Linked DNA regions of Phaeacidiphilus oryzae TH49. Each later gene encodes a partner of the first gene's protein in a complex. Links are inferred from orthologs where the notes say so. Each region holds a gene or a part of one and is shown on either strand. Other genes may lie near its edges.

Region 1 (5,204 bases):
CTTCGCCGACCGGTGTCAGAGCATCGCCGGTCAGGACATCGCCGGGATCGCGGGCAGCTCCGCGCGCGCCCCGTCCGGGGTGTGCGCGGTGAGCCCGTCCCCGGCGGCCCGGCCGGAGAGCCAGGCGACCAGCGCCCGCGCGGGCCCCTCGATCCGCAGGGCGGGCCCGGCGTCCCCGTCCCCGATCCGGTACTCGGTGTCCGGAGCGCCCTCCGTGAGGACGTGCAGCACGGTGGGCGGCAGCCCTGCCCGCGCGTGGAAGCGCTCGGCGAGGTGGGCGATCTCCCGGCCGGTGAAGAAGGCCGGCCAGTGCGCCGGGGTGTAGCCGGCGTCCAGGTCGACGTGGTGGTACTCCTGCTCGGCCAGCCGCATCCAGAGCAGTCGCTCGGCCGGGAAGCGGGCCCCGCTGCGGTGCACCACCTCGAAGGACCAGCCCTCCTCGGGCATCGCGGCGGCCGTGGCGGCGAGCCGGGCGGCCGACTCGTCCAGGTCGGCCAGCTGCTCGTCGAGCGGGCGGCCGGCGCCCTGCTCGATCTCCTTGTCCCGGGGGTGCTCCGGCGGGTACATCGCGACCTGCTCGCCGCGGGCCGCGCCGGCCAGCCCGCGCTCCACCGCGTCGGCGTTGCGGCAGAGGTGGGCGAGGACGTGGCCGCGGCTCCAGCCGGGCAGCAGGGAGGGGCCCGACAACTGCTCCGGGGTGAGCTCGGCGGCGTCCCGGCGGAGCTCGGCCAGCGACTCGCGCAGCGCGTCGGCGATGTCCCGCCTGCTCCACGGGGCCGCCGGAGGGGTGGTGGTCGAGGTCACTGTTCGCGGAGTCGGTTCGGACATGCTGCCCCCGGAGGCTCGGTTCGCTCGCTCGCTGACTGCCGTTCACCGGTCTCGTGTCCCGGGCGCCGGTAGGGTCGTTGTACCCGGCGCGGGTCGGGCCCGGTTGCGCGGTTCGACCCTATCCCCAGGGGCTGACGGCCGGGGGCGGCCGGGGCGCGGCGGCCGAGAATGTCCCCTTCGAGGGGTACGGCCAGGGCTTTTCTGACGGGTCATCACTCATTCGGGTGGAACCGGCTGGACTTTCTCGCAATTCGAACGCCTGCGCTATACAGTGGCACGGTCGCGCGTCGGAAACCGGAAGAAAACCGCTTCGCACCGCGTTTACGATTGGCCGGGGCAGCCCCGGACCAGTCGCACCACCCCACTCGCACCAGTCCACTCACACCAGCTGAGTCCGAGGGCCCGCAAAGGGCCGACGACCCTGGGATCCCGTGGCCCCCGCAAGAGCCCGGAGAAAGGCGCATAGCGTGGCAGACCGCCTCATCGTCCGCGGTGCTCGCGAGCACAACCTGAAGAACGTCTCGCTCGACCTGCCGCGGGACTCCCTCATCGTCTTCACCGGCCTGTCCGGCTCCGGGAAGTCCTCGCTCGCGTTCGACACCATCTTCGCGGAGGGGCAGCGCCGCTACGTCGAGTCGCTCTCCTCCTACGCCCGCCAGTTCCTGGGGCAGATGGACAAGCCGGACGTCGACTTCATCGAGGGGCTCTCCCCGGCGGTCTCCATCGATCAGAAGTCGACCTCCCGCAACCCGCGCTCCACGGTCGGCACCATCACCGAGGTCTACGACTACCTCCGGCTGCTCTTCGCCCGGATCGGCAAGCCGCACTGCCCGCAGTGCGGCCGCCCGATCGCCCGGCAGTCGCCGCAGCAGATCGTCGACCGGGTGCTCGAGCTGCCCGAGGGCACCCGCTTCCAGGTGCTCTCCCCGCTGGTCCGCGGCCGCAAGGGCGAGTACGTCGACCTCTTCGCCGACCTCCAGACCAAGGGCTACTCCCGGGCCCGGGTGGACGGCCAGACCGTCCAGCTGACCGAGCCGCCCAAGCTGAAGAAGCAGGAGAAGCACACCATCGAGGTGGTCATCGACCGCCTCACGGTGAAGGGCTCGGCCAAGCGCCGGCTCACCGACTCCGTCGAGACCGCCCTCCGCCTGGCCGGCGGCACGGTGGTGCTGGACTTCGTCGACCTCCCCGAGGACGACCCCGAGCGCGAGCGGATGTACTCGGAGCACCTCTACTGCTCCTACGACGACCTCTCCTTCGAGGAGCTGGAGCCGCGCTCCTTCTCCTTCAACTCCCCGTTCGGCGCCTGCCCGGAGTGCACCGGCATCGGCACCCGGATGGAGGTCGACCCGGAGCTGCTGATCCCGGACGAGGAGAAGTCCATCGAGGACGGGGCCATCCACCCCTGGTCGCACGGCCACACCAAGGAGTACTTCGGCCGCCTGGTCGGCGCGCTGGCCAAGGAGCTGAAGTTCAGCACGGACGTGCCGTGGGCCGCCCTGCCGCAGCGCGCCCGCAAGGCGCTGCTGTACGGCCACAAGACGCAGATCGAGGTGCGCTACCGCAACCGCTACGGCCGCGAGCGCGCCTACACCACCGCCTTCGAGGGGGTCGTCCCCTTCGTCCAGCGGCGGCACGCGGACGCCGAGTCGGACTCCAGCCGGGAGCGCTTCGAGGGCTATATGCGCGAGGTGCCCTGCCCGGCCTGCCAGGGCGCCCGGCTGAAGCCGGTGGTGCTCGCGGTGACCATGAACGGCCGGTCGATCGCCGAGGTCGCCTCGATGTCGATCGCCGACTGCGCCGAGTTCCTCCGCGGGATGACGCTGAGCAAGCGTGAGAAGACCATCGCCGAGCGGGTGCTGAAGGAGGTCAACGAGCGGCTGCGGTTCCTGGTCGACGTCGGCCTCGACTACCTCTCGCTGGACCGCGCGGCCGGCACCCTCTCCGGCGGCGAGGCGCAGCGCATCCGGCTCGCCACCCAGATCGGCTCCGGCCTGGTCGGTGTGCTGTACGTGCTGGACGAGCCGTCCATCGGCCTCCACCAGCGGGACAACCACCGGCTGATCGAGACCCTGGTCCGGCTCCGGGACCTGGGCAACACCCTGATCGTGGTCGAGCACGACGAGGACACCATCCGCACCGCGGACTGGGTGGTGGACATCGGTCCTGGCGCCGGCGAGCACGGCGGAAAGGTCGTCCACTCCGGCTCGCGGGCCGAACTGCTGGCCAACGACGAGTCGCTGACCGGGCAGTACCTCGCCAAGAAGCGCGCCATCGAGCTGCCCGAGGTGCGCCGCCCGCGCGACCCGGCCCGGCAGATCACCGTCCACGGCGCCCGGGAGCACAACCTGCAGGACATCGACGTGTCCTTCCCGCTGGGCGTCTTCACGGCGGTCACGGGGGTCTCCGGCTCGGGCAAGTCCACGCTGGTCAACGACATCCTCTACACCCACCTCGCGCGCGAGCTGAACGGCGCCAGGTCGGTGCCCGGCCGGCACACCCGGGTCACCGGGACCGACCTGGTGGACAAGGTCGTCCACGTCGACCAGTCGCCGATCGGCCGCACCCCGCGGTCCAACCCGGCGACCTACACCGGCGTCTTCGACCACGTCCGCAAGCTGTTCGCGGAGACCACGGAGGCGAAGGTCCGCGGGTACCTGCCGGGCCGGTTCTCGTTCAACGTCAAGGGCGGCCGCTGCGAGAACTGCGCGGGCGACGGCACCATCAAGATCGAGATGAACTTCCTGCCGGACGTCTACGTCCCCTGCGAGGTGTGCCACGGCGCCCGCTACAACCGGGAGACGCTGGAGGTCCACTACAAGGGCAAGTCCATCGCCGAGGTGCTGGACATGCCGATCGAGGAGGCGCTGGAGTTCTTCGAGGCGGTTCCGGCGATCGCCCGGCACCTGCGCACGCTGAACGAGGTCGGCCTCGGCTATGTGCGACTGGGCCAGCCGGCGACGACGCTGTCCGGCGGCGAGGCGCAGCGGGTCAAGCTCTCCTCGGAGCTGCAGAAGCGCTCCACCGGCCGGACGGTGTACGTCCTGGACGAGCCGACCACGGGTCTCCACTTCGAGGACATCAACAAGCTGATCAAGGTGCTGACCGGGCTGGTCGAGAAGGGCAACTCGGTGATCGTCATCGAGCACAACCTCGATGTGATCAAGACCGCGGACTGGGTGATCGACATGGGGCCCGAGGGCGGCTCGGGCGGTGGCCTGGTCGTCGCCCAGGGCACGCCGGAGGCGGTGGCCGCGATCCCGCAGAGTCACACCGGCAAGTTCCTCCGCGACATCCTCGGCGACCGGGTCTCCGACGCGACCCCGACGCGCGCGAAGCGCGCGACCCGGGCCCGCAAGAAGGCCTGAGGCCGCCTCGTCGGCGTCTGCGGCGCCCAGCGACCTACCCGCAGACGCCGACGCCGTCAGCTGCCGCCCATCGGGCGCAGAAACGGCCCCGGCCCCTTGATCGTCCGGTGCACCGGCGCGGTGACGATGCGCTGGATCCCCGGGATCGCCGTCACCGACTCGGTGAGGTACCGGTACAGCGCCTGCGAGTCGCGGCAGGAGACGTTCGCGTACACGTTGTGCTCGCCGGTCACCGCGCCGGCGAACATCACCTCCGCCTGCGCGCCCAGCGCCGCCCCCGCCCGCGCCAGCGAGGTCGGTTCCACGTCCACCCAGAGCCCCGCCCGCATCCCCTGGTTGACCAGGTCCAGATGGAGTTCGAGGTCGAAGTAGAGCACCCCGGCCCGGCGCAGCTCACCCAGCCGGCGCCGGACCGTCGTCGGCGACCAGCCGGTCGCCTCGGCCAGCTCGCCGATGGACGCCCGGCCGTCCCGGGCCAGCACGGCGGCCAGCCGCCGCTCCGCCGGGTCCAGGGTCCGGCCGAGACCGGAGACCTGCCGCCGCGACCACCGGCCGAACTCCTCCCGCGTCCCGGGCGGCGCGTCCTCGGAGACCAGCGCCCGCTTCTGGTCCTGGGTCAGCGGGCCGGTCTTGACGATCTGCGCCTGGTCCTGACCGAAGAAGACCTCCAGGAGGGCGTGCGCCTGCACATCCGTCACCCGGGGGGTCCGGGGCAGCCGGCGGAGCAGCAGATGGTCCTCGTCCCGCGGCCGGGGCGCCTCCCGTACCGTGCAGGTGATCTCGGTGCCGCCGGAGCTCAGGCTGACCCAGCTGGTGTCCTCGCGCCGGGCCAGCGCGTCGGCGATCGAGGCGGCGGCGTCCGGCGTGCACCGGACGCGGACCAGCCAGGGGGTCTCCTCGCAGGCCAGCGGGTTGGTCAGGCCCAGCACCCGGAGCAGTCCTGCGCCCCTCAGCCGGGCGTACCGGCGCGCGACCGTCTGGTCGGAGACGCCGAGCACCTCGGCGATC
Region 2 (5,039 bases), 1.1 Mb from region 1 along the record:
CGACCGCACGGTCGAGATCGCCTACCCGCGGCCGGCGAAGCCTACGGACTGACTTTCCCGCCCGGGGCCGGCGCGTAAGGGGCGCGGGGAACTGCGCGCTCAGCCGGTGACCCGCCGCACCCGACCGGGGCGTTCCGGTCGCGACCCGGCGGTCGCCGCCGCCGGACGCGGCGCCGTAGCGGCCTGGCCGCGCCGTTCCCCGCGCCCCTGAGTCGCCCTTCGGACTCCTCCGGGGCCACTGCGCGCGCTGGGGTTACGCTGGAACCCCCCGGCCCGCGCAGCGGTCCGGGCTCGTCACGTTGCGCGCGCACGCGAGGGGCAGAGAAATCCATGAGCCTGACCGGCCTGCTGGACGCGGTAATCAAGGACCCGGCGCTCGCCGAGGCGGTGGCCGAGGCCGCCACCCCGCGAGCCGCCCGGCAACACCTCGACCTCATCGCGCCGCCCGCCGCCCGCCCCTTCGCGATCGGCGCCCTCGCCCGCGCCCTCGCCGACCGGGCGGCCCAGGAGCAGCAGACCACCGGCCGCCCGGTGCTGGCGGTCACCGCCACCGGCCGCGAGGCCGAGGACCTGACCGCCGCCCTGGCCTCCCTCCTCCCGCCGGACTCCGTCGCGGAGTACCCGGCCTGGGAGACCCTCCCGCACGAGCGGCTCTCCCCGCGCTCGGACACCGTCGGCCGCCGCCTCGCGGTGCTCCGCCGGATCGCCCACCCGGCCGTTCCCGGCACCGCCGAGGAGGGCGGCGACACCGCCGCCGGCCCCCTCCAGGTGGTCGTGGCCCCGATCCGCAGTGTGCTGCAGCCGCAGGTCAAGGGCCTGGCCGAGCTGGAGCCCGTGGAGCTCCACCGTGGTGACGAGCGCGATCTGGAGGAGGTCGTCGACAGGCTCGCGGCCGCCGCCTACTCCCGCGTCGAGCTGGTCGAGAAGCGCGGCGAGTTCGCCGTCCGCGGCGGCATCCTGGACGTCTTCCCGCCGACCGAGGAGCATCCGCTCCGGATCGAGTTCTGGGGCGACGAGGTCGAGGAGATCCGCTACTTCAAGGTCGCCGACCAGCGCTCGCTGGAGGTCAGCGAGCACGGGCTGTGGGCGCCGCCCTGCCGCGAGCTGCTGCTCACCCCGGAGGTCCGGGAGCGGGCCGCCGCCCTCGCCGCCGACCACCCCGAGCTGACCGAGATCCTCGGCAAGATCGCCGAGGGGATCGCGGTGGAGGGGATGGAGTCCCTGGCCCCGGTGCTGGTGGACGAGATGGAGCTGCTCCAGGACGTGTTCCCGGAGGGCTCGATCGCCGTGGTCTGCGACCCGGAGCGGGTCCGCTCCCGGGCCTCCGACCTGGTGGCGACCAGCCAGGAGTTCCTCAACGCCTCCTGGGCGGTGGCCGCGACCGGCGGGGACGTCCCGATCGACGTGGCGGCCGTGGCGCCGGTGGACGTCTCGGCGGCCTCGCTCTGGTCGCTGGCCGACGTCCGGGAGCACGCCCAGGAGCAGGGCCTGCCGTGGTGGTCGATCAGCCCCTTCGCGTCCAACCCCGAGGAGGCCCTGGACGAGGACCCGGACACCCTCCGGCTGAGCCTCCACGCCGTCGAGGCCTACCGCGGGGACACCGCGCGGGCGATCGCCGACGCCAAGGGCCGGCTCGCCGAGGGCTGGCAGGTCGTCCTGGTGACCGAGGGCCACGGCCCGGCGGCCCGGATCGCCGAGGTGCTGCGCGGGGAGGGCATCGGCGTCCGGCTCTCCGCCGACCTGGACGCCGAGCCGGAGCCGGCCGTCGCCCATGTCTCCACCGGTTCGATCGAGTACGGCTTCATCTCGGACGCGCTGCGGCTCTGCGTCCTCACCGAGACCGACCTCTCCGGTCAGAAGTCGACCACCAAGGACATGCGCCGGATGCCGTCCCGGCGCCGCAACGCCATCGACCCGCTGGCGCTGACCGCCGGCGACTTCGTGGTCCACGAGCAGCACGGCGTCGGCAGGTACATCGAGATGGTGCAGCGGACGGTGCAGGGCGCCACCCGCGAGTACCTGGTGCTCGAGTACGCCTCGGCCAAGCGCGGCCAGCCGGGCGACCGGCTCTTCGTGCCCACCGACCAGCTGGAGCAGATCACCAAGTACGTCGGCGGCGAGGCCCCGTCCCTCCACCGGCTCGGCGGCGCGGACTGGGCGAAGACCAAGTCGCGGGCCAAGAAGGCGGTCAAGGAGATCGCGGCCGACCTGATCAAGCTCTACTCGGCCCGGATGGCCGCCCCCGGCCACGCCTTCCAGCCGGACACCCCCTGGCAGCGCGAGCTGGAGGACGCCTTCCCGTACGCCGAGACCCCGGACCAGCTGACCACCATCGGCGAGGTCAAGGAGGACATGGAGAAGACGGTCCCGATGGACCGGCTGATCTGCGGCGACGTGGGCTACGGCAAGACCGAGATCGCGGTCCGGGCGGCCTTCAAGGCGGTCCAGGACGGCAAGCAGGTCGCCGTGCTGGTGCCCACCACCCTGCTGGTGCAGCAGCACTTCTCGACCTTCTCCGAGCGGTACGCCAACTTCCCGGTGTCGGTGAAGGCGCTCTCCCGGTTCCAGTCCGACTCCGAGGCCAAGGAGGTCCTGGAGGGTCTGCGGACCGGCGGGGTGGACGTGGTGATCGGCACCCACCGGCTCTTCTCCTCCGAGACCAGGTTCAAGGACCTGGGCCTGGTCATCGTCGACGAGGAGCAGCGGTTCGGCGTCGAGCACAAGGAGCAGCTGAAGAAGCTGCGGGCCAACGTGGACGTGCTGACCATGTCCGCCACCCCGATCCCGCGGACCCTGGAGATGGCGGTCACCGGCATCCGGGAGATGTCCACCATCACCACCCCGCCGGAGGAGCGGCACCCGGTGCTGACCTTCGTCGGCCCCTACGACGAGAAGCAGATCGCCGCCGCGGTCCGCCGTGAACTGCTGCGCGAGGGCCAGGTCTTCTACATCCACAACCGGGTGGAGTCGATCGACAAGGCCGCCGCCCGGATCCGGGAGATGGTGCCGGAGGCCCGGATCGCCACCGCCCACGGGCAGATGAGCGAGACCGCCCTGGAGCAGGTGGTCGTCGACTTCTGGGAGAAGAAGTTCGACGTGCTGGTCTCGACCACGATCGTGGAGTCCGGGATCGACATCGCCAACGCCAACACGCTGATCGTGGAGCGCGGGGACAACTTCGGCCTGTCGCAGCTCCACCAGCTGCGCGGCCGGGTCGGCCGGGGCCGCGAGCGCGGCTACGCCTACTTCCTCTACCCGCCGGAGAAGCCGCTCACCGAGACCGCCCACGAGCGGCTCGCCACCATCGCCCAGCACACCGAGATCGGCGCCGGGATGTACGTGGCGATGAAGGACCTGGAGATCCGCGGCGCCGGCAACCTCCTCGGCGGGGAGCAGTCCGGGCACATCGCCGGGGTCGGCTTCGACCTCTACATGCGGATGGTCGGCGAGGCCGTCGCCGAGTACCGGGAGGCGCTGGCCAGCGGCGAGATCCAGGAGGAGGAGCCGCTGGAGGTCAAGATCGAGCTGCCGGTGGACGCCCACGTCCCGCACGACTACGCGCCCGGCGAGCGGCTGCGGCTGCAGGCCTACCGGTCGATCGCCGCGGTCAACTCGGAGGAGGACATCCAGCAGGTCCGCGAGGAGCTGACGGACCGGTACGGCAAGCTGCCGGAGCCGGTGGAGAACCTGCTGATGGTGGCCGGCCTGCGGCTGTTCGCCCGGCGCTGCGGGATCACCGACATCACCCTGCAGGGGAGCAACATCCGGTTCTCCCCGTTCGAGCTGCGGGAGTCGCAGGAGCTGCGGCTGAAGCGGCTGCACCCGAGGGCCGTGGTCAAGCCGGCGGTCAAGCAGGTGCTGGTACCCCGGCCGACCACCGCCAGGATCGGCGGCAAGCCGGTGGTCGGCCGCGAACTCCTCGCCTGGTGCGCGGAGTTCCTGACCTCGATGTTCGACGAGCTGGCGGCGGCGAGGAAGTAGGGGAAGCAGCGGAGTCGGGGAGGCGGGGGAGGGGGCGCCGGCCGGCTCCCCCGGGGCGTCCCCCCGGCCGCCCCGGGGGAGGCTCAGGCGACCTTCCACTGGCCGGTCTGGTCGGAGAAGCCGCTGTCCAGGGCGAACTGGACCTTGGTGATCCTGGTGCCGACCGGGACCTGGAAGGTGATGAAGCCGACCGCGCTGTCGCCGGGGGCGATCTTCAGCTCGGCCGGCAGGCTCTGGCCGGCCTTGGTGTCGTTGACGTCCGCCTCGTAGTGCTGGCCCGCGCTGTCCACCACCTCTGCGCCGTTGCTCGGTGAGTCGTCGTAGGCGCCGGTGCCGGTGTCCTTGATCCGGAACTGCACGGCGTAGAAGCGCTTGCCGTTGTCCGGCTGGCTGAACTCGTCCGTCGGCTGGGCCTTGGACACCACCTTCAGGACGGTGACGTCGGCGTCGGTGGACATGCCGCTGAGGTGGAGGGTGTCGCCGACGGCGGCGGTGTGGCTACCGGACTTGCCGGACGAGCCCGAACCGGAACCCGAACCCGAACCCGACTTGCTTCCGCCGGACTTCGCGCCGGAGCTCGATCCGTTCGCGGCCGAGGTGTTCACGGTACTGGTGGGCGAGCAGGCGGCGGAACCGAGAGCGAGGGCCAGCCCTGTGAACGCGGCCAGGCCGGTGCGCAGAAGAGTGCTGGACATGGTTGTCCCCCCTGATGAGACACGGTCGACTGAGGTGCCGGAGCCGCTTCGTGGCCCGGCGACGGCTTAAGAACACCATGGGCTGTGAATAGTGTCAACCACTCTTTGGATTGTTGATGCGATTCACGCTGTGTACGCATCGCGAGGCCGTCGCTGGGTATGCTCGGCGCCATGCCGGAGCAGGAGTCCATTCCCCAGGTCAGCGCGGCCGAGATCGCCCGTATCGCCGGTGTCGGCCGGGCCGCGGTCAGCAACTGGCGGCGGCGCCACGCCGACTTCCCGCGGCCGGTCGGGGGCAGCGAGACCAGCCCCGCCTTCTCGCTCACCGAGGTCGACGCCTGGCTGCGGGCCCACGGCAGGCTG

The links. The genes of interacting proteins can lie anywhere in the genome.
Region 2: the proteins of uvrA (region 1) and mfd are in contact, whole or in part, in a crystal structure (PDB 4DFC), measured with the Escherichia coli proteins. The link is inferred for Phaeacidiphilus oryzae TH49 from one-to-one orthologs.

The regions. Positions count from the first base shown.
Region 1 is NZ_JQMQ01000005.1:1,863,649-1,868,852, reverse strand. Bases 909-4,396 are described here. They hold uvrA (excinuclease ABC subunit UvrA), read left to right. Parts: upstream 909-1,295; coding sequence 1,296-4,196; downstream 4,197-4,396. Other genes in these bases: BS73_RS12480 (Lrp/AsnC family transcriptional regulator), read right to left, coding at 4,253-4,396. Also shown: BS73_RS12490 (maleylpyruvate isomerase family mycothiol-dependent enzyme), read right to left, coding at 31-804; more of BS73_RS12480, read right to left, coding at 4,397-5,204. UniProt on the Escherichia coli protein: The UvrABC repair system catalyzes the recognition and processing of DNA lesions. UvrA is an ATPase and a DNA-binding protein. A damage recognition complex composed of 2 UvrA and 2 UvrB subunits scans DNA for abnormalities.
Region 2 is NZ_JQMQ01000005.1:2,999,511-3,004,549, reverse strand. What follows is about bases 1-4,181. They hold mfd (transcription-repair coupling factor), read left to right. Parts: upstream 1-330; coding sequence 331-3,981; downstream 3,982-4,181. Other genes in these bases: BS73_RS17115 (DUF4352 domain-containing protein), read right to left, coding at 4,065-4,181; BS73_RS17125 (coiled-coil domain-containing protein), read left to right, coding at 1-52. In the rest of the region: more of BS73_RS17115, read right to left, coding at 4,182-4,676; BS73_RS17110 (N-6 DNA methylase), read left to right, coding at 4,848-5,039. UniProt on the Escherichia coli protein: Couples transcription and DNA repair by recognizing RNA polymerase (RNAP) stalled at DNA lesions. Mediates ATP-dependent release of RNAP and its truncated transcript from the DNA, and recruitment of nucleotide excision repair machinery to the damaged site.